One region of the Streptomyces sp. NPDC007929 genome, then DNA from elsewhere that is predicted to be linked to it. Evidence: riboswitches for the same ligand, from Rfam matches in the RefSeq annotation. Region 1 holds a riboswitch; each other region holds the start of a gene.
What was found. A riboswitch is a leader RNA that binds a small molecule or an ion and turns the genes downstream of it on or off. The one in region 1 is predicted to bind cobalamin.

Region 1 (5,722 bases):
TACGACGGTGTCGGCGGAGTGCGGCGCGCCGGTCAGGACGGGGCCGACGACCGCGTGGGAGCCGTTGCCGGAGAGGCCGTAGCGGCCGGGGCGCAGGGCGGCGAGGTCCCGGGTGAGGGTGATCTGCCCGGCGGCGGTGCCGTGCACCGTGAGCCGGGGTTCGGTGGGCAGGGGCCTGCCGGGGGGCGCCTTGAGCGCGGCGTCGCTGGCGAGCCGGCCGGCGGCCACCGCGGCGGCACCGGCCCCGATCACGGCGGTGACGGCAGCGGCCGTCGCTCTGGCAGTGCGCACGGCTCCAGTGTCCTGGGGGACGCCGTGGGCGACCAGTGGGAGGCAGCGGCGGGGTGACGTCCCCGGCGGCCCCGGGGGCGGTTCAGCCGCGCTGGCCGTAGCCGCGCAGGCGTTCCTCGACCTCCGTCAGTTGGTCCCGGGACAGCAGGCTCGGGGTGAGGCCGGGCACCGAGGAGGCGGTGAGCCACAGACGGCACATCCACTCCAGCTGGGCGGTGCGGTCGTAGGCCTGGGCGAGGGTGGCGCCGTGGGTGACGGTGCCGTGGTTCCGCAGGAGGCAGCCGGAGCGGCCGGCGAGGGCGCTCAGCATGTTCTCGGCCAACGCGTCGGTGCCGTAGGTGGCGTAGGGGGCGACCCGGACGGGGCCGCCGAGCGCGGCGGCCATGTAGTGGATCAGCGGGAGTTCGCTCACCAGCGTCGAGACGGCCGTGGCGTGGACGGCGTGGGTGTGGACGACGGCCAGGGCGCCGGTGGTCCGGTAGACCGCGAGGTGCATGGGCAGTTCGCTGGTCGGGACGAGCGTGCCGAGGACCTGCCGGCCGTCGAGGTCCACGCCGGTCACGTCCTGTGGCGCCAGCCGGTCGTAGGGGACGCCCGACGGTGTGACGAGGACGGTGTCCCCGACGCGTACCGAGACGTTGCCGGACGTGCCGACGACGAGCCCCTCCGAGACCGTCCGCCGGGCGGTCGTGACGAGCTCCTCCCAGGCATGTATCTCCTCGGGGCTCGCGCTCCCGCGCCCCGGCCCGGGCCCCCCGGCCCCGTCTGTGGTGTCCCGCTCGTCGCCTCGCCGCTCAGCCATGCCGCGATCCTGCCAGGGAAGGGCCCGAAGCGCCGCGGTGCAGGGGGCGATTCAGCTGCCGGCTCACCTGGTCCGCCGCCGGTCGCCGGGGGCGCGGAGGCCGCTGTTCCGGGGCGGAACGAGGACCCCCCGTTGCAGTCACTCCTGCGCCCCTCCCAGTTCATCTTCCGTTCACTCAGGTTGCCTACGTTCGTCTGGCCAATGACCTCGAACGATTGCCTGGGTAAATGGAAAGCTTCTCGCTGATCCTCGCGATTGTGGTGGTAACCGCTCTCGCGTTCGATTTCACGAACGGTTTCCACGACACCGCGAACGCGATGGCCACGACCATTTCCACGGGCGCCATGAAGCCCAAGGTTGCGGTGGCCATGTCCGCGGTCCTCAACCTGGTCGGCGCCTTCCTGTCCGTCGAAGTCGCCAACACGATCTCCAAGGGCCTCGTCGACGAGGCCGGCATCCGTCCCGAGGTCATCTTCGCCGCCCTGGTCGGCGCGATCCTCTGGAACCTGCTGACCTGGCTGGTCGGTCTGCCGTCCAGCTCCTCCCACGCCCTCATGGGCGGTCTGATCGGTGCCACGATCGCCTCGGCGGGCGTCGGCGCGGTGCACGGTGACGTGCTGGTCACCAAGGTGCTCATCCCGGCGATCGCCGCCCCGCTGGTCGCGGGCGTCGCGGCGATGCTCGCCACCCGGCTGACGTACTCCCTGGGCAGCAAGGCCGAGAGCAACGCGTCCAAGAAGGGCTACCGGGCCGGCCAGATCGCCTCGGCGGGCCTGGTCTCCCTGGCCCACGGCACCAACGACGCGCAGAAGACCATGGGGATCATCACCCTCGCCCTGGTCGCGGGCGGCGCCGTCGCGCCCGACTCCGACCCGCCCATGTGGGTCATCCTCTCCGCGGGCGTCGCGATCGCGCTCGGCACGTACCTGGGCGGCTGGCGCATCATCCGCACGATGGGCAAGGGCCTGACCGACCTCCAGCCGCAGCAGGGCTTTGCCGCCCAGACCTCCGCGGCCACGGTCATCCTGGCCTCCTCGCACCTCGGCTTCTCCCTCTCCACGACGCACTCCGTGTCCGGCTCGGTGATGGGCGCGGGGCTCGGCCGCAAGGGCGGCGTGGTCCGCTGGTCCACCGCGACGCGGATGTTCGTCGCGTGGGGCCTGACCCTGCCGGCGGCGGCCCTGGTGGGCGCGCTCGCCGAGTACGTCACCGGCTTCGGCAGCTGGGGCACCGGCCTGGTGGCGGTCTTCCTCGTCGCCTCCAGCGCGTGGATCTGGAAGCTGTCGCGGCGTGAGGTCGTCGACCACACCAACGTCAACGACACCGACGACGCGGAGCCCGCGGGTGTGGTCACCACGGCGATGGCCGCGGTGACGCCGCCCCCCGCGGTCACGGTGATGGAGGACCCGGTCCCCGCCTTCCCGCCGCAGGCCACCGCCGAGCGCACGCCGACCACGCCCACCACGGTCTGACCCCGTCACCGGCTACAAGGAAGAGTCTTTCGATATGAAGATCGACTGGGCGGCCCTCGGTTCCGTCTTCGGTGTCAGCCTCGTGGTCACCGTGGCCCTCGTCGGCCTGTTCACCCTCGGCATCACGGGCCTGTCGCGCCGTGAGCGGGCGGTGGCGGAGGGCGGGTCCGCGGGGCTCGCGGTCACCGGCGCGTACGCGTGTTTCGCGGCGTGTGCGGCGGCCGTGGGGTACGGGATCTATCTGATCGTGGCCTGACGGGCCTGATAGGCCTCAGGGCTTGAGGGCCTGACGTCACGTCGTGTCCGCCGGGCGGTACGGAACTCCGGTTCCGTACCGCCCGGTCGTCGTGTGCACGGCAGAGGGATGTGGGGTTCTCCACACTCTCCCCTCGCAGGTCAACGGCAAGTTGACGGCGGTTCCCGGCCGTGGTGGACTGCCGGGGCCAATACGGCGGCAGGAGAGGAAGCCGGTGAGATTCCGGCGCGGTCCCGCCACTGTCACCGGGGTAGCGATCCCCGGGAGCCAGGAACTCTCACCGCCGGTCTCGTCAACCCAGGGCGTGGACACCCTGAGTGAGGACACATATCGCCATGCGCGGCTGCCGATCGAGGTTCGACTCCCCACCCCCGCCCGCCCTCCTGGCCGGCTGAGCCCATGGGTGCCGGTCGCGTCTTCGCGTACGGCGCCGCCGCCGGCCTGATCGGTGACCTGCTGCTCGGTGATCCTCGCCGGGGGCATCCGGTCGCCGTGTTCGGGCGGGCCGCGGGTGCCGTGGAACGGGTGCTGTGGCGGGACCACCGCGGGTGGGGCGCGCTGCACACCACCGTGTGTGCCGGAGGTGCCGTCGCTCTCGGGTCCCTCGCCGCGCGGGCCGTACGCGCCTCCACCGTCGCCTCGGTCGCGCTGACCGCGGCCGCCACCTGGGCCGTCGTCGGGGGGACGTCGCTGGCCCGGGAGGCGCGGACCATCGGGAGTGCCCTGGAGGCCGGGGACGTCGAGGCGGCCCGGGCCCGGCTGCCGCATCTGTGCGGGCGGGACCCGCAGGCGCTGGACGCCGACGGAATGGCCCGGGCCGTGGTCGAGTCGGTCGCCGAGAACACCTCCGACGCAATCGTGGGGGCGCTGGTGTGGGGGGCCGTCGGCGGGGTGCCCGGGCTGCTCGGGTTCCGGGCCGTCAACACCCTGGACGCCATGGTCGGGCACAGGTCGGCCCGCTACCGCCGCTACGGGTGGGCCTCCGCGCGGCTGGACGACCTCGCGGGGTGGCCGGGAGCGCGGCTGACCGCCGTACTCGCCGTGCTGGCCGGGCCGGATCCGCGGGGGGCCGTGCGCGCCTGGCGGGCCGACGCGGTGCGGCATCCGAGTCCCAACGCCGGGCCCGTGGAGGCCTCGTTCGCCGGGGCGCTCGGGGTGCGGCTCGGCGGGACGCTCTCCTACGGCGGGCGGGTGGAGCACCGGCCCGTGCTGAACGCGCGGGGGCGGACCGTCGGCACGCACGACGTCGAACGGGCCGTGCGGCTGTCGAAGCGCGTCACCTGGCTCGCGCTCGGGGTGTGCGCCGGTGCGCGGTCGCTGATGAGCGCGCGGTCATCGAGAAGGGGGAAATGACATGAGCGGTGGGCTTCTTGTCGCCGGCACCACCTCCGACGCAGGCAAGAGCGTCGTGACCGCCGGGATCTGCCGGTGGCTGGTGCGGCAGGGCGTGAAGGTGGCGCCCTTCAAGGCGCAGAACATGTCCCTGAACTCCTTCGTGACGACGGAGGGGGCCGAGATCGGGCGGGCGCAGGCCATGCAGGCACAGGCCTGCCGCATCGAACCGACCGCGCTCATGAACCCGGTGCTCCTCAAGCCCGGTGGCGAGCAGAGCAGTCAGGTCGTGCTGCTGGGCAAGCCGGTCGGGGAGATGAGCGCGCGCGGCTACCACGGCGGTCGGCAACAGCGGCTGCTGGGGACGGTGCTGGACTGCCTGGAGCAGTTGCGGGGCACGTATGACGCGGTGATCTGTGAGGGGGCCGGTTCGCCCGCCGAGATCAACCTGCGGCGGACGGACATCGTGAACATGGGGATCGCCCGGAACGCCGGGCTGCCCGTGCTCGTCGTCGGCGACATCGACCGGGGCGGGGTGTTCGCCTCGTTCTTCGGGACGGTGGCGCTGCTGTCGCCCGAGGACCAGCGTTGCGTCGCCGGGTTCCTCGTCAACAAGTTCCGCGGGGACGTCTCCCTGCTGGAGCCCGGGCTGGAGATGCTCCAGGGCCTCACGGGGCGTCACACCTACGGCGTACTGCCGTTCCGGCACGGGCTCGGGATCGACGAGGAGGACGGACTCAGGGTCTCCTTGCGGGGGGCCGTGCGGGAGTCCGTCGTCGCCCCGCCGGTCGGTGAGGACGTGCTGCGCGTCGCGGTCTGTGCCGTGCCGCTCATGTCCAACTTCACCGACGTGGACGCGCTGGCCGCCGAACCGGGCGTCGTGGTGCGGTTCGTGGACCGGCCGGAGGAGCTGTCCGACGCCGACCTCGTCATCGTGCCGGGCTCGCGGGGGACGGTCCGCGCGCTGGAGTGGCTGCGTGAGCGGGGCCTCGCCGAGGCCCTGGTCCGCAGGGCCGCCGAGCAGCGGCCCGTGCTCGGCATCTGCGGCGGCTTCCAGATCCTCGGCGAGCACATCGAGGACGACGTCGAGAGCCGCCGGGGCCATGTCGACGGGCTCGGGATCCTGCCCGTGCGGGTGCGGTTCGCCCGCGAGAAGACCCTCACGCGACCTGCGGGCGAGGCCCTCGGGGAGCACGTCGAGGGCTACGAGATCCACCACGGCGTCGCCGACGTCACTGGCGGCGCTCCCTTCCTGGACGGCTGCCGGGTCGGCCAGACCTGGGGCACGCACTGGCACGGCTCGCTGGAGTCGGACGGCTTCCGGCGGGCGTTCCTGCGCGAGGTGGCGGCCGCCGCGGGCCGTCGCTTCGTGCCCGCGCCGGACACCTCGTTCGCCGCGCTGCGCGAGGAGCAGCTCGACCGGCTCGGCGACCTGATCGAACAGCACGCGGACACCGACGCGCTGTGGCGGCTCATCGAGTCCGGCGCGCCGCAAGGACTGCCCTTCATTCCACCGGGAGCACCCGCATGAGCACTGTGTTGTTGTTGTCGACCGCCGACACGGACCTG
Region 2 (5,722 bases), on a different contig from region 1:
GTGCGATCGGCATGGCGGGCTGGCTGGTCGGGTTCGTCCTCGGGCTGCGCACCTTCAGCCAGCAGGGGCTGTTCGTGGTCGGCGGGTGGCTCGTCGACCGCTTCGGGGTGCGGCCGGTGGTGCTGGCGGGCTGCGTGCTGCGGATCGCCGGTTTCGTGTGGCTGGGGTACGCGCGGGCGCCGGGGGCCGTGATCGGGGCGGTGCTGGTGATCGGGTTCGCCGCCGCGCTGTTCTCCCCGGCCGTGGAGTCCGAGGTGGCCCGCCAGGCGGTCGTCCGGGAGGAGAGCGGGCACGGGCCGCGCACCCGGGTCCTGGCCCTGTTCAGCGTGGCGGGCCAGGTCGGGGCGTTCGCCGGGCCGCTGCTCGGGGCGCTGCTGCTCGCCGTGGACTTCCGCACGGCGTGCCTCGCGGGTGCCGCGGTCTTCGTCCTGGTCCTCGCCGGGCACCTGTGGCTGATGCCGCAGCACATCCCCGGCCGGGTCCGGGTGCGCTCGCGGGGCGGGGCCCGGGCGCTGCTGCGCAACCGGCGTTTCCTCGCGCTGTGCTGTGCCTACGGCTCCTATCTGCTCGCCTACAACCAGCTGTATCTGGCACTGCCTCAGGAGGTGCAGCGCGCCGCGGGCTCCCAGGCGCCGCTGTCCTGGCTGTTCGCCCTGTCCTCGGTGCTGGTGGTGTTCACCCAGCTGCCGGTGACCCGCTGGGCGGGCGACCGGCTCGATCTGCGCCGCTCGATGACCGCGGGACTGCTGCTGATCGCGTCCGGCTTCGCGGTGGTGGCCGCGGCCCGCCCGGCCGGCTGGACCGGCCTCGCCGGGCTGCTGCCGGCCGCGGGCTTCGTGATCTTGCTCACCGTGGGGCAGATGCTGGTGGTGCCCGCCGCGCGCGCCTGGGTGCCCGACCTCGCCGAGGAGGGCCGGCTGGGGCTCTACATGGGCGCGCTGTCGTCCGTCTCCGGCCTGATCGTCCTGGCCGGCAGCGCGGCCACCGGCTCGCTGCTCGACCTGGGGCTGCCGGCGGCCGTGCCGTGGCTGGTCCTCGCGGCCGTCCCGGCCCTGGCGGTGGCCCTGCTGCCGCGCCGCGCGAAGGAGTTGCCGGGCGGTGCGAAGGCGGCGGGCACGGCGGCCTGAGGGGGCGCCCGCGCCCCGGGGCGCCCGGGCGGGCCCGGGCGTCACCCCGGAGGGTGACCTCTTCGCCCGGGATGTACGAGGCGGCGCCCGGTGCGGGCACCGCCGCGGAGTTCGGGGGGCACGCCGCGCCAGTATCCTGGGTCGGCTGCGGCACCCCCCACCAATCCCCGTGCGCGATCGGGGAGTTCGGCCTGCGGCGATGACCCTTCCCACAGTCATGAGACGAGGACGAGTGCTGCTAGCGGGCCGCTACCGGCTGGATGTTGAGATCGGGCGCGGTGGAATGGGAGAGGTCTGGCGCGCGTACGACGAGACGCTGGCCAGAGCGGTGGCCCTCAAGCTGCTGCTCCCCCAGGACACCGATGCCACGGCGACCTCCCGGTTCCGTCTGGAGGCTCAGACCGCCGGGCGCCTCAACCACCCCAACGTGGTCGGTGTCCTGGACTTCGGCGAGTACGACAACCGGCTCTATCTGGTGATGGAGCTGGTCGAGGGCGACAGCCTTGCCGGGGTGCTGGCGGCCTCCGGCGCGCTCCCCGCCGAGCGGGTGGCCGATCTGGCCGCACAGGCGTCCGCCGGGCTCGCCGCCGCGCACGGGCAGGGCATCGTGCACCGGGACGTCAAACCCGCCAACCTGCTGCTGGACACGGGCGGCACGCTGAAGATCGGCGACTTCGGCATCGCGCGGTTCCTCGACGACCCGGGCGCCGCGCTCACCGCCACCGGCCAGATCGTCGGCACCGGCCTCTACCTCGCGCCCGAGCGTGCCCTGGGCAAGCAGGCGGGCCCCGCCTCCGACATGTACTCCCTGGGCTGCGTGCTCTACCAGCTCCTCAGCGGACGCCCGCCGTTCCAGGCCGACACCGCCGTCGCCCTCCTGCACCAGCATCTGGACGCCGTGCCGGTGCCGCCCCGCGAGCTCGGTGTCGCCGGGCTGCCGCCCGCGTTCGAGAACTACCTCCTCGGGCTGCTCGCCAAGCAGCCCGAGGACCGGCCCACCGCCCGGCAGGCCGCCGAGTGGTTCGCCGGGGGCGCCTGGCGCGGTCTGGCCGAGCCGCTGCCGGAGGTCTCACCGCCGCTGCGGCCCGGGACCACGTCCGCCGCGATGCCCGCCGGGCCGGGCCCGTACCCGACGGCCGGGACCGGCAACCCGACCACGTACGCGCTGCCCGCCGCTCCGGGGCACCGCAGCGCGGCCCGGGCGGCCCAGCCGGGGCGTTCGGGCCGCTCCCGAGGGCGCGGTGGCCCGGGCAACCGGACGCGTCTGGCCGCGACGGCCGCCGCCGCGGCGCTCTTCGTCGCCGCGATGCTCATCGGCATGCGCTGGTTCTCGCCCGACACGACCACGGAGGGCACGGAACCCGACGCGTCTCCGACGGCGAGCAGCCCCGCCGCCACGCCCTCCACCGACTCCGCGTCGTCCTCGTCCTCCGGTTCGCAGGGCGGGACCGGGTCCGGTACCGGGGCCGGTTCCGAAGCCGATCCTGCGGCGGGAACGGGACCGGGGACGGGGACGGCCGACGCGCCGGCCGCCGGCACCGTGGCCGATGTCACTCCGTCCGCCCCGGCCGCCTCCCCGACGCCCGCCGCTCCCCCGCCCGGCGCCGCGACCGGGCCAGAGGAAGCCGGTCCCGGCGGGCGGGTGGAGCCGAAGCCGCAGAAGCCCCGCGAGGCCGGGGACGACGGGGCCGGCGACGACGGCGGAGACGACGGGGACGACGACTGACGCCGCCCGGACCTCGTACGGCGGCCGTCCGGCACGAGCACGTGGATCAGCCGGGGGATGCGCCGGTGTGCGAACGGGCGCCCCCTCACGCGCCCCTTGCGTGGCTTGTCATCGCCCTTACCCCGGCCTTATTGTCACCAGGCCTTGGTGAACGGGAAATCCGGTGTGATGCCGGTGCGGCCCTCGCCACTGTGAATCGGGAAGTCCGGCTCCGGCCCTCGCGGGCAGCCACTGGGTCCTTGTGACCCGGGAAGGCGGAGTCCGGGCGGTGGTACCCGTCAGCCAGGAGACCGGCCAAGGCGCGTCAACCATCCACGAGGTGCTGGAGAGGGTCTGCTGAGCCATGCACATAGCCGAGGGTTTCCTTCCTCCGGCGCACGCGGTCGCCTGGGGCGTCGCGTCGGCGCCGTTCGTCGTCCACGGAGTCCGGTCACTCACCCGTGAAGTGCGCGAGCACCCCGAGAGCACCCTGCTCCTCGGTGCGTCCGGCGCCTTCACGTTCGTTCTGTCCGCCCTGAAACTGCCGTCCGTGACCGGCAGTTGCTCACACCCCACCGGCACGGGGCTGGGGGCCATCCTGTTCCGGCCGCCGATCATGGCGGTGCTGGGCACCATCACCCTGCTGTTCCAGGCGCTGTTGCTCGCGCACGGCGGCCTGACCACACTCGGCGCCAACGTCTTCTCCATGGCGATCGTCGGCCCCTGGGCCGGATACGCCGTCTACCAGCTGCTGCGGCGCTCCAACGCGCCGCTGATGGTGGCGGTGTTCTCCGGCGCGTTCGTCGCCGACCTGTCCACCTACTGCGTCACCAGCGTGCAGCTGGCGCTCGCGTTCCCCGACCCGGGCAGCGGATTCCTGGGCGCGCTCGGCAAGTTCGGGTCCATCTTCGCCGTCACCCAGGTGCCGCTCGCGGTGAGCGAGGGACTGCTGACGGTGCTGGTGATGCGGCTGCTGGTGCAGTCCAGCAAGGGCGAACTGACCCGGCTGGGTGTGCTCCTCGCCAAGAAGCAGACCCGGACCGAGACCGAGGCGGTGGCGCGATGAGCAGGAACACGAAGATCAACCTGGTGCTGCTGTTCGTCGTGGCGGCGCTGGCCGTGCTGCCGCTGGCACTCGGTCTCGGCGACCACAAGGAGGAGCCGTTCACGGGCGCCGACGCCGAGGCCGAGACGGCCATCACCGAGCTGAAGCCGGACTACGAGCCGTGGTTCTCACCGCTGTACGAGCCGCCCTCCGGTGAGATCGAGTCGGCGCTGTTCACCCTCCAGGCGGCGCTCGGCGCGGGTGTCCTCGCCTACTACTTCGGTCTGCACCGGGGCCGCAGGCAGGGCGAGCAGCGGGCGCTGGAGCGGGAGTCCGGCTCCACGCTCACCGGCGCCGCCGGGAAGTCCGCCGCGGAACGGGACTGAGCCCGGGTGCTGCCGATCGACGCGGCGGCGCACAGCAGCCGCTGGCGCCGCCGTCATCCCGTGGACAAGGCCGTGCTCGGGCTCGGCCTCACCGTGCTCGCGATCTCGCTGCCGCCCTGGCCGGGCGCGGCCCTGGTGCTGCTGACCGCCCTGGTGGTGCTGCTGGGGCCGGCCGGTGTGCCCGGGCGGCGACTGTGGCGGGCCTACCGGGTGCCGCTGGGCTTCTGCGTGACCGGCGCGGTCACGCTGCTCGTCCAGGTGGGCGGGCCGGGCGGGTTCGTCTCCCTCGCGCAGGACGGGCCGCTGCGGGCCGGGGAGTTGCTGCTGCGCACCTCGGCGGCCTCGCTGGGCGTGCTGCTGTTCGCCTTCACCACGCCCATGTCCGACCTGCTGCCCCGGCTGGTCCGGGCGGGGGTTCCCGCGCCGGTCGTGGACGTCGCGCTCGTGACGTACCGGATGAGCTTCCTGCTGCTGGACTCGATGCGCCGGGTCCGGCAGGCCCAGGCGGCCCGGCTCGGGCACACCGGGCGGGCGGCCGAGTGGCGTTCCCTGGCCGGGCTGGGCGCCACCGCGTTCGTCCGGGCCTTCGACCGGGCGACCCGGCTCCAGTCCGGACTCGCCGGGCGCGGTTACGACGGCACCCTGCGCGTCCTGGTGCCCGAGGCCCGGGTCTCCGCCCGCTTCACGGCGGCCAGTTGCGCGCTGCTCACCGCGCTGGCCGTCCTCACCCTCGTCCTGGAAAGGCCGCTGACATGAGCGAGCCCGCCCTCGTCGCCCTGCGGGGCGCGTCCTTCGCCTACGAGGACGGCCCGGCCGTGCTCAGCGGGCTCGACTTCGACATCCACGAAGGGCGCGCGCTCGCCCTGCTCGGCCGCAACGGCAGCGGCAAGACCACGCTGATGCGGCTGCTCTCCGGCGGGCTGAGGCCGCACGAGGGGCGGTTGACGGTCCAGGGGCGGCCGGTGTCGTACGACCGCAAGGGGCTGACCCGGCTGCGGACCACCGTGCAGCTGGTCGTGCAGGACCCGGACGACCAGTTGTTCGCGGCGTCCGTCGAGCAGGACGTGTCGTTCGGGCCGCTGAACCTCGGGCTCGACGACGCGCAGGTGCGGGCGCGGGTGGCGCAGGCGCTGGCCGCCCTGGACATCACGGACCTGGCCGACCGGCCCACCCATCTGCTCTCGTACGGGCAGCGCAAACGCACCGCCATCGCGGGCGCGGTCGCCATGCGGCCGCGTGTCCTCGTCCTCGACGAGCCGACCGCGGGGCTCGACCCCGACGGTCAGGAGCGGCTCCTGACCACCCTGGACGGTCTGCGGGCCACGGGTACCACGGTGGTGATGGCCACCCATGACGTCGACCTCGCCCTGCGCTGGGCCGACGACGCGGCGCTGCTCACCCCGTCCGGTGTCCGCACCGGTCCCGCGGCCACGGCACTGGCACGCACCGGACTCCTGCG
Region 3 (5,722 bases), on a different contig from region 1:
GCAGGGCCCCAACGTGCGCGTCATCCCGGCCGACCAGGCCGTCCGGCTCTGGCACACCGACGCCGGCAGCTACAACCGGCTCCTCGCCGGCACCGAGGCGCCCGGCCCGCTGGAGATGTGGGACTGGCGGCTCATGCCCGGCGAGTCCAGCCCGTCGGACCCGCACCCCGCCGGCACGACCGAGCTGCTCCACGTCACGGCGGGCGAACTGACCCTCACCGTCGACGGAGTCGAGCACCGTGTGCCCGCGGGCGCCAGCGTCCACTTCGAGGCCAACGTCCCGCACACCTACGGCAACACCGGCGACGCGCCCATGGAGATGGTCATGGCCGTATCCGTGCCGCCCGTGACCTGAGACGCCGGGCCGCCACCGGGCCGCTGTTGCTAGCGTGCGGCCATGCGCGCACCCATCGGACACTTCGACGACGCCCGCCCGGCCCCCGCCTGCCTCGACGAACTCACCGGCCCGGTCGCCGACGCCGTACGCCACTGGCGGGGCAGTGTCCCCGCCGAGCAGATCGTCTACGTCGACACCGAGCCGGAGTGGGCCGACACCGCCACTTTCGTGGAGCACTACGGGCGGGACCTGCTGGAGCGGTCGGCGAACTGCGTGGTGGTCTCGGGCAAGCGGGGCGGCGAGTCCACGCTGGCGGCTTGCGTGGTGCTGTCCACCACCCGGGTCGACGTGAACGGGGCCGTGCGCCGCCGGCTCGGTGCCCGCAAGGCCTCCTTCGCCTCGATGGACACGGCGACCGGCGAGACCGGCATGGAGTACGGCGGCATCACCCCGCTCGGGCTGCCGGACGGCTGGCCCCTCCTGGTGGACGCGGCCGTCGTCGACCTGCCTTATGTGCTGGTCGGCAGCGGGCGGCGGCGCGGCAAGCTGCTGATCCCGGGCAAGGCCTTCGCCGAACTGCCGCACGCCGAGGTGCTGGAGGGGCTCGGGGTCTCCTGACCCGACGCCGCGCCGAGCCGCCCCGCGAGGGCTCCGGCGTCGGCCGGCCTACGCCGCGACGTGGTGGGCCAGTGGCAGATGGGGGTCGCTCTCGCCCGGTGCCGGCTCCGGATCGGCGTGCACCAGGGCCGCGGTCAGCCGCGGTACCGCGTGCAGCAGCGCGTGCTCGGCGTCCACGGCGATGCGATGGGCCTCCCGTACCGTCACGTCGCCGTCCACCACGACCGCCACCTCGGCGCGCAGCCGGTGCCCGATCCAGCGCAGCCGCAGCTCACCCACCCCGCGCACCCCGGGCACCTCGGTCAGGGCCCGCTCGGCACGGTCCACCAGGGCCGGGTCGACGGCGTCCAGCACCCGGCGGAACACCTCCCGGGCCGCGTCCCGCAGCACCAGCGCGATCGCCGCGGTGATCACCAGCCCGACGACGGGGTCGGCCAGGTGCCAGCCCAGGGCCGAGCCCCCGGCGCCCAGCAGCACGGCCAGCGAGGTGAAGCCGTCGGTGCGGGCGTGCAGCCCGTCGGCGACCAGCGCGGCCGAGCCGATCGAACGGCCGACGCGGATGCGGTAGCGCGCCACCCACTCGTTGCCGGCGAAGCCGACGAGGGCGGCCACGGCGACCGCCGGGACATGATGGACCGGTCGCGGATCCAGCAGCCGGTCCACGGCCGACCAGCCCGCGAAGGCCGCGGACGCGGCGATCGTCAGCACGATCACGAGACCGGCCAGGTCCTCGGCCCGCCCGTAGCCGTAGGTGAAGCGGCGGGTGGCCGCGCGCCGGCCCAGCACGAAGGCGATCCCGAGCGGGACGGCGGTCAGCGCGTCCGCGGTGTTGTGCACCGTGTCGCCGAGCAGCGCCACCGAACCGGAGAGCACCACCACGACTGCCTGGGCCAGCGCCGTCACGCCGAGGACGACGAGCGAGACCCACAGGGCCCACATCCCGCGGGCGGAGGACTCCAGGGCCGAGTCGACCTTGTCGGCCGAGTCGTGGGAGTGCGGGGTGAGCAGGTGGGCCATCCGATGCCGCAGGCCCCACCGCCGGCCGTGGCCAGGCGGGTTCCCGTGCCCGTGCTGCCCGTGCCCGTGCTCCTGGTCCCGTGCATGTCCGTGGTCGGGGCCGTGATCGTGCCCGCGGGTGGGCCCGGGGGTGTGCTCATGAGGGTGGGAGTGCTCGTGCCGGTCGCTCACGTGGATCCCCTTCCGGTGCGCACGAGAGTGGACGTACCCGTGTCGTGGCGCCATTATGTGCGTATGAGCGCACGCATGCACCTGTCATCTGCGCATGATGCGCATCCGCGCAGTCCCGGCGAGGAGCAGTTCGCGCTCGCCGCCGAACTGCTGTCCCTGCTCGGGGACCGGACCCGGCTCGCCCTGCTGCACGCGCTGGCCGGGGGAGAGGCCGACGTCACGACGCTCACCGAGGCGTGCGGGGCGGCCCGGCCTGCCGTCAGCCAGCACCTGGCGCGACTGCGCCTCGCGGGTCTGGTGGACACACGCAAGGAGGGCCGACGGGTGATCTACTCACTGCGCGACGGTCATCTGCGCAGACTCGTCGACGAGGCGCTGAACGTGGCCGACCACCGGCTCAGCGACCGGCCCCCGCACGACTGAGCACGGCTCGGGTCAGTAGCGCGCCGCCGTCCCGAGGTACTGCTCGGCGAAGGCGGCGGCCGCGACGGGCGAGGTGAACAGCCGGCGCAGCCGGGCGAGCGCGGTGCCCGCGCGGAACGGGTCGCCCGCCGCCGTGCCGTGGTACACCTCGGACAGCCACTGCGAGAACTCCTGGTAGTCCCACACCCGCCGCAGGCACGCCCGCGCGTAGCCGTCGAGGCCGCTGTCGTCACCGGCCGTGAACCGCGCGACCAGGGCGTCGCCGAGCAGAAACGCGTCGTGCAGGGCGAGGTTCATGCCCTTGGCGGCGATCGGGGCCACCAGATGGGCCGCGTCCCCGGCGAGGAAGAGCCGGCCGTGCGCCATCGGCTCGACCACGTAGTCGTGCATGTCCAGCACCCGCTTCTCGATCAGCGGGCCCTCGGTCAGCGGCGGCCCACCGGCCGCCCCCAGCCGTTCGCGCAGCTCCGACCAGACGCGCTCGTGCGGCCAGTTGTCCACGTCGTCGCCCGCCGGGCACTGGAGGTAGTAGCGGGTCACCTCCGGGCTGCGGGGCATCTGGCCCGCGAAGCCGCGCTCGTGGCAGCCGAACAGCACGCAGTCGGTGGACGGCGGCGCCTCGGCGAGCAGGGCCAGCCAGCCGATGCCGTAGTCGTGCCGCGCGATCCGGACCCGCCCGGACGGGAGCGCGGCCCGGCTCACCCCGCGCGCCCCGTCACAGCCCGCGACGAAGTCGCAGTGCACGACCTGCCGTTCGCCGGACTCGGGGCAGGTGTACGACACCGACGGTCGGTCGCCGTCGACGTCGTGGACGCGTACGTCCCGGACCCCGAACCGGATCGCGCCGCCCCGGACATCGGCGTACTCCCGGACCAGGTCCGTGACCAGCAACGGCTGTGGGTAGACGAAGTGATGACTGCCTGTCAGCTCACTGTAGGGGAAGCGGTACCGCTCCCCGTCGAAGCGGAACTCGCACGCGGTGTGCAGCTCCGCGCGGACCGCAGGTTGCGGGCCAGGCCCCGCTTCTCCAGGCCCCGTACGGCCCATTCCTCGATGACCCCGGCCCGGGGCCGCCGTTCGATGAACTCCCGGGTCTCGGTCTCCAGCACCAGGCAGTCCACGGACGCGGCCCGCAGGATGTTGCCGACGGTCAGCCCCGCGGGACCGGCGCCCACGACGACGACCGGAAAGCGTTGCTGGGCACCGGAGTTGGGGTGGGTCATGCGTACATTATGGAGGCCGGTCTCGGCATTGTGTCCCGGCGAACGCGTCAGGGCTTCTGTACGCCCTGATCAGGAAGCCGCGGGATCTCGATCGCCGGGCAGCGGTCCATCACCATCTCCAGGCCCGCCGCGCGGGTCCGCTCGTACGCCGCCTCGTCGATGACGTCGAGCTGGAACCAGACGCCCTTCGCGCCCTTGGCGACCGCCTCGTCCGCGACCGCTCCGGCGAGGTCGCTGTTGACGAACACGTCGACGACGTCCACGTCGAAGGGGATGTCCGCCAGACTCGCGTACCCCTTCTCCCCGTGCACCGTCTCCGCCTTCGGGTGCACCGGCACCACGCGCTTGCCGAAGCGCTGGAGCACTGCGGCGACGCCGTACGCCGCGCGCCGCTGGTTCGACGACAGGCCCACCACGGCCCAGGTGTCGCCGAGCTCGGTGAGGATCCTGCGGACCGTTGCCTCGTCGCCGTACACCGGCGGCCTCCTGTTGCGTCGTGGACGGACTGCTCCTTGGTGCAACGGCGCGGCACGCGCGGTGATTCCCCGGGCGGCCTCCGTGATAGCTTGCCGAAGCCAGTCGAACCCATGTACGTGGGTCAGGGAATCCGGTGCGAATCCGGAACTGACGCGCAGCGGTGAGGGGGACGGGCGGGGCCTCGGCCACTGGACTCCCTCAGGGACGTCCGGGAAGGCGCCCCGATCCGGACGAACCCGAGTCCGAAGACCTGCTGGCGGCCCCCGCGGCCGCGTGCGGCGGGGGAGCTCCGTACGACCGGGCTCCGCGCATGAGCCCTCGACGCCTGAGGACTGGTTCCCGTGCCCCTCGCCCCACCCGCCCGTGCCGCCGCCCTGCTCGCGGCCGGCTCCCTGCTCCTGACCGGCTGCGGCGGCACCGCGGCCGGCGGCGCCGAGGCCGCCGTCACCCTCACCAACTGCGGGCGCGAGGTCCGCGTCCCCGACCCACCCCGGCAGGCGGTCTCCCTCAACCAGGGCACCACCGAGATCCTGCTCTCCCTGGGCCTCGCCGACCGCCTCGCGGGCACCGCCACCTGGACCGACCCCGTGATGAAGGGGCTGGAGAAGGCCGACGCGAAGGTGCCGCGCCTCGCCGACAACAACCCGTCCTTCGAACGCGTCCTGGACACCGAGCCCGACTTCGTCGCCGCGTCCTTCGTCTCCACCCTCGGCAAGGGCGGCGTCGCCACCCGCGAGCAGTTCGAGAAGCTCGGCGTCCCCACCTACGTCTCCCCCTCCGACTGCGCCGGCAAGGACAACGCGGGCGGAGGCGACGGCGCCCGCGCCAAGGCCCTGGACATCGACACGGTCTACGGCGAAGTCCGGGACCTCGCGACCGTGTTCGGGGTGAAGAAGCGCGGCGACGCCCTCGTGGGCTCACTCCAGCAGCGCATGAAGAAGGCCACGGCCGGGATCGACGCCTCCGACGTCACCCTCCTGTACTGGTTCGCGAACTCCGAGTCGCCCTATCTGGCGGGCTGTTGCGGGGCGCCCGGCATCATCACCCGGGCCCTCGGCGCCAAGAACGTCTTCGACGACACGCACGAGGAGTGGCCGCAGGTCAACTGGGAGATCGTCGCCGACCGCGACCCCGACGTCCTCGTCATCGGCGACCTGACCCGCAAGTCCCAGACCGCCGAGTCCGCCGCGAAGAAGATCGCCTTCCTGGAGTCCAACCCCGTCACCAGGAACATGGACGCCGTCCGGCACAAGCGGTACGTACTGCTCAGCGGGCAGGCCATGAACCCGACCATCCGCACCGTCGAGGGTGTGGAGCAGGTGGCCGCCGGGCTGCGCCGGTTCGGGCTGGTGAAGTGACCGCCCAGGAGTTGCCGGACGCCGTGAGCAGGCCCCGGCGGCCGGCCGGACTCGCGCTGGGCGCGGCCGGGACCGTCGCGCTCGTCGCCTCCCTCGCC

Region 2: it holds a riboswitch for cobalamin, as region 1 does, so the genes downstream of both, ACFZDE_RS34575 (energy-coupling factor ABC transporter permease) here and ACFZDE_RS36355 (cobalamin biosynthesis protein) in region 1, are expected to answer to the same signal.
Region 3: it holds a riboswitch for cobalamin, as region 1 does, so the genes downstream of both, ACFZDE_RS00400 (ABC transporter substrate-binding protein) here and ACFZDE_RS36355 (cobalamin biosynthesis protein) in region 1, are expected to answer to the same signal.

The regions. Positions count from the first base shown of each region.
Region 1 is NZ_JBIBKD010000016.1:54,289-60,010, forward strand. It holds gene ACFZDE_RS36335 (alpha/beta fold hydrolase) at 1-291, opposite strand, end outside; gene ACFZDE_RS36340 (class II aldolase/adducin family protein) at 374-1,093, opposite strand; gene ACFZDE_RS36345 (inorganic phosphate transporter) at 1,321-2,565, shown strand; gene ACFZDE_RS36350 (hypothetical protein) at 2,600-2,821, shown strand; cobalamin riboswitch at 2,963-3,121, shown strand; gene ACFZDE_RS36355 (cobalamin biosynthesis protein) at 3,221-4,174, shown strand; gene ACFZDE_RS36360 (cobyric acid synthase) at 4,176-5,684, shown strand; gene cobN (cobaltochelatase subunit CobN) at 5,681-5,722, shown strand, end outside.
Region 2 is NZ_JBIBKD010000014.1:1,256-6,977, reverse strand. It holds gene ACFZDE_RS34585 (MFS transporter) at 1-1,127, shown strand, start outside; gene ACFZDE_RS34580 (protein kinase) at 1,345-2,853, shown strand; cobalamin riboswitch at 2,982-3,167, shown strand; gene ACFZDE_RS34575 (energy-coupling factor ABC transporter permease) at 3,197-3,898, shown strand; gene ACFZDE_RS34570 (energy-coupling factor ABC transporter substrate-binding protein) at 3,895-4,263, shown strand; gene cbiQ (cobalt ECF transporter T component CbiQ) at 4,270-5,019, shown strand; gene ACFZDE_RS34560 (ATP-binding cassette domain-containing protein) at 5,016-5,722, shown strand, end outside.
Region 3 is NZ_JBIBKD010000001.1:69,898-75,619, forward strand. It holds gene ACFZDE_RS00370 (XRE family transcriptional regulator) at 1-355, shown strand, start outside; gene ACFZDE_RS00375 (YbaK/EbsC family protein) at 398-955, shown strand; gene ACFZDE_RS00380 (cation diffusion facilitator family transporter) at 1,004-2,143, opposite strand; gene ACFZDE_RS00385 (metalloregulator ArsR/SmtB family transcription factor) at 2,207-2,566, shown strand; partial or broken gene ACFZDE_RS00390 (4-hydroxybenzoate 3-monooxygenase) at 2,579-3,789, opposite strand; gene ACFZDE_RS00395 (CoA-binding protein) at 3,837-4,265, opposite strand; cobalamin riboswitch at 4,349-4,539, shown strand; gene ACFZDE_RS00400 (ABC transporter substrate-binding protein) at 4,608-5,624, shown strand; gene ACFZDE_RS00405 (iron chelate uptake ABC transporter family permease subunit) at 5,648-5,722, shown strand, end outside.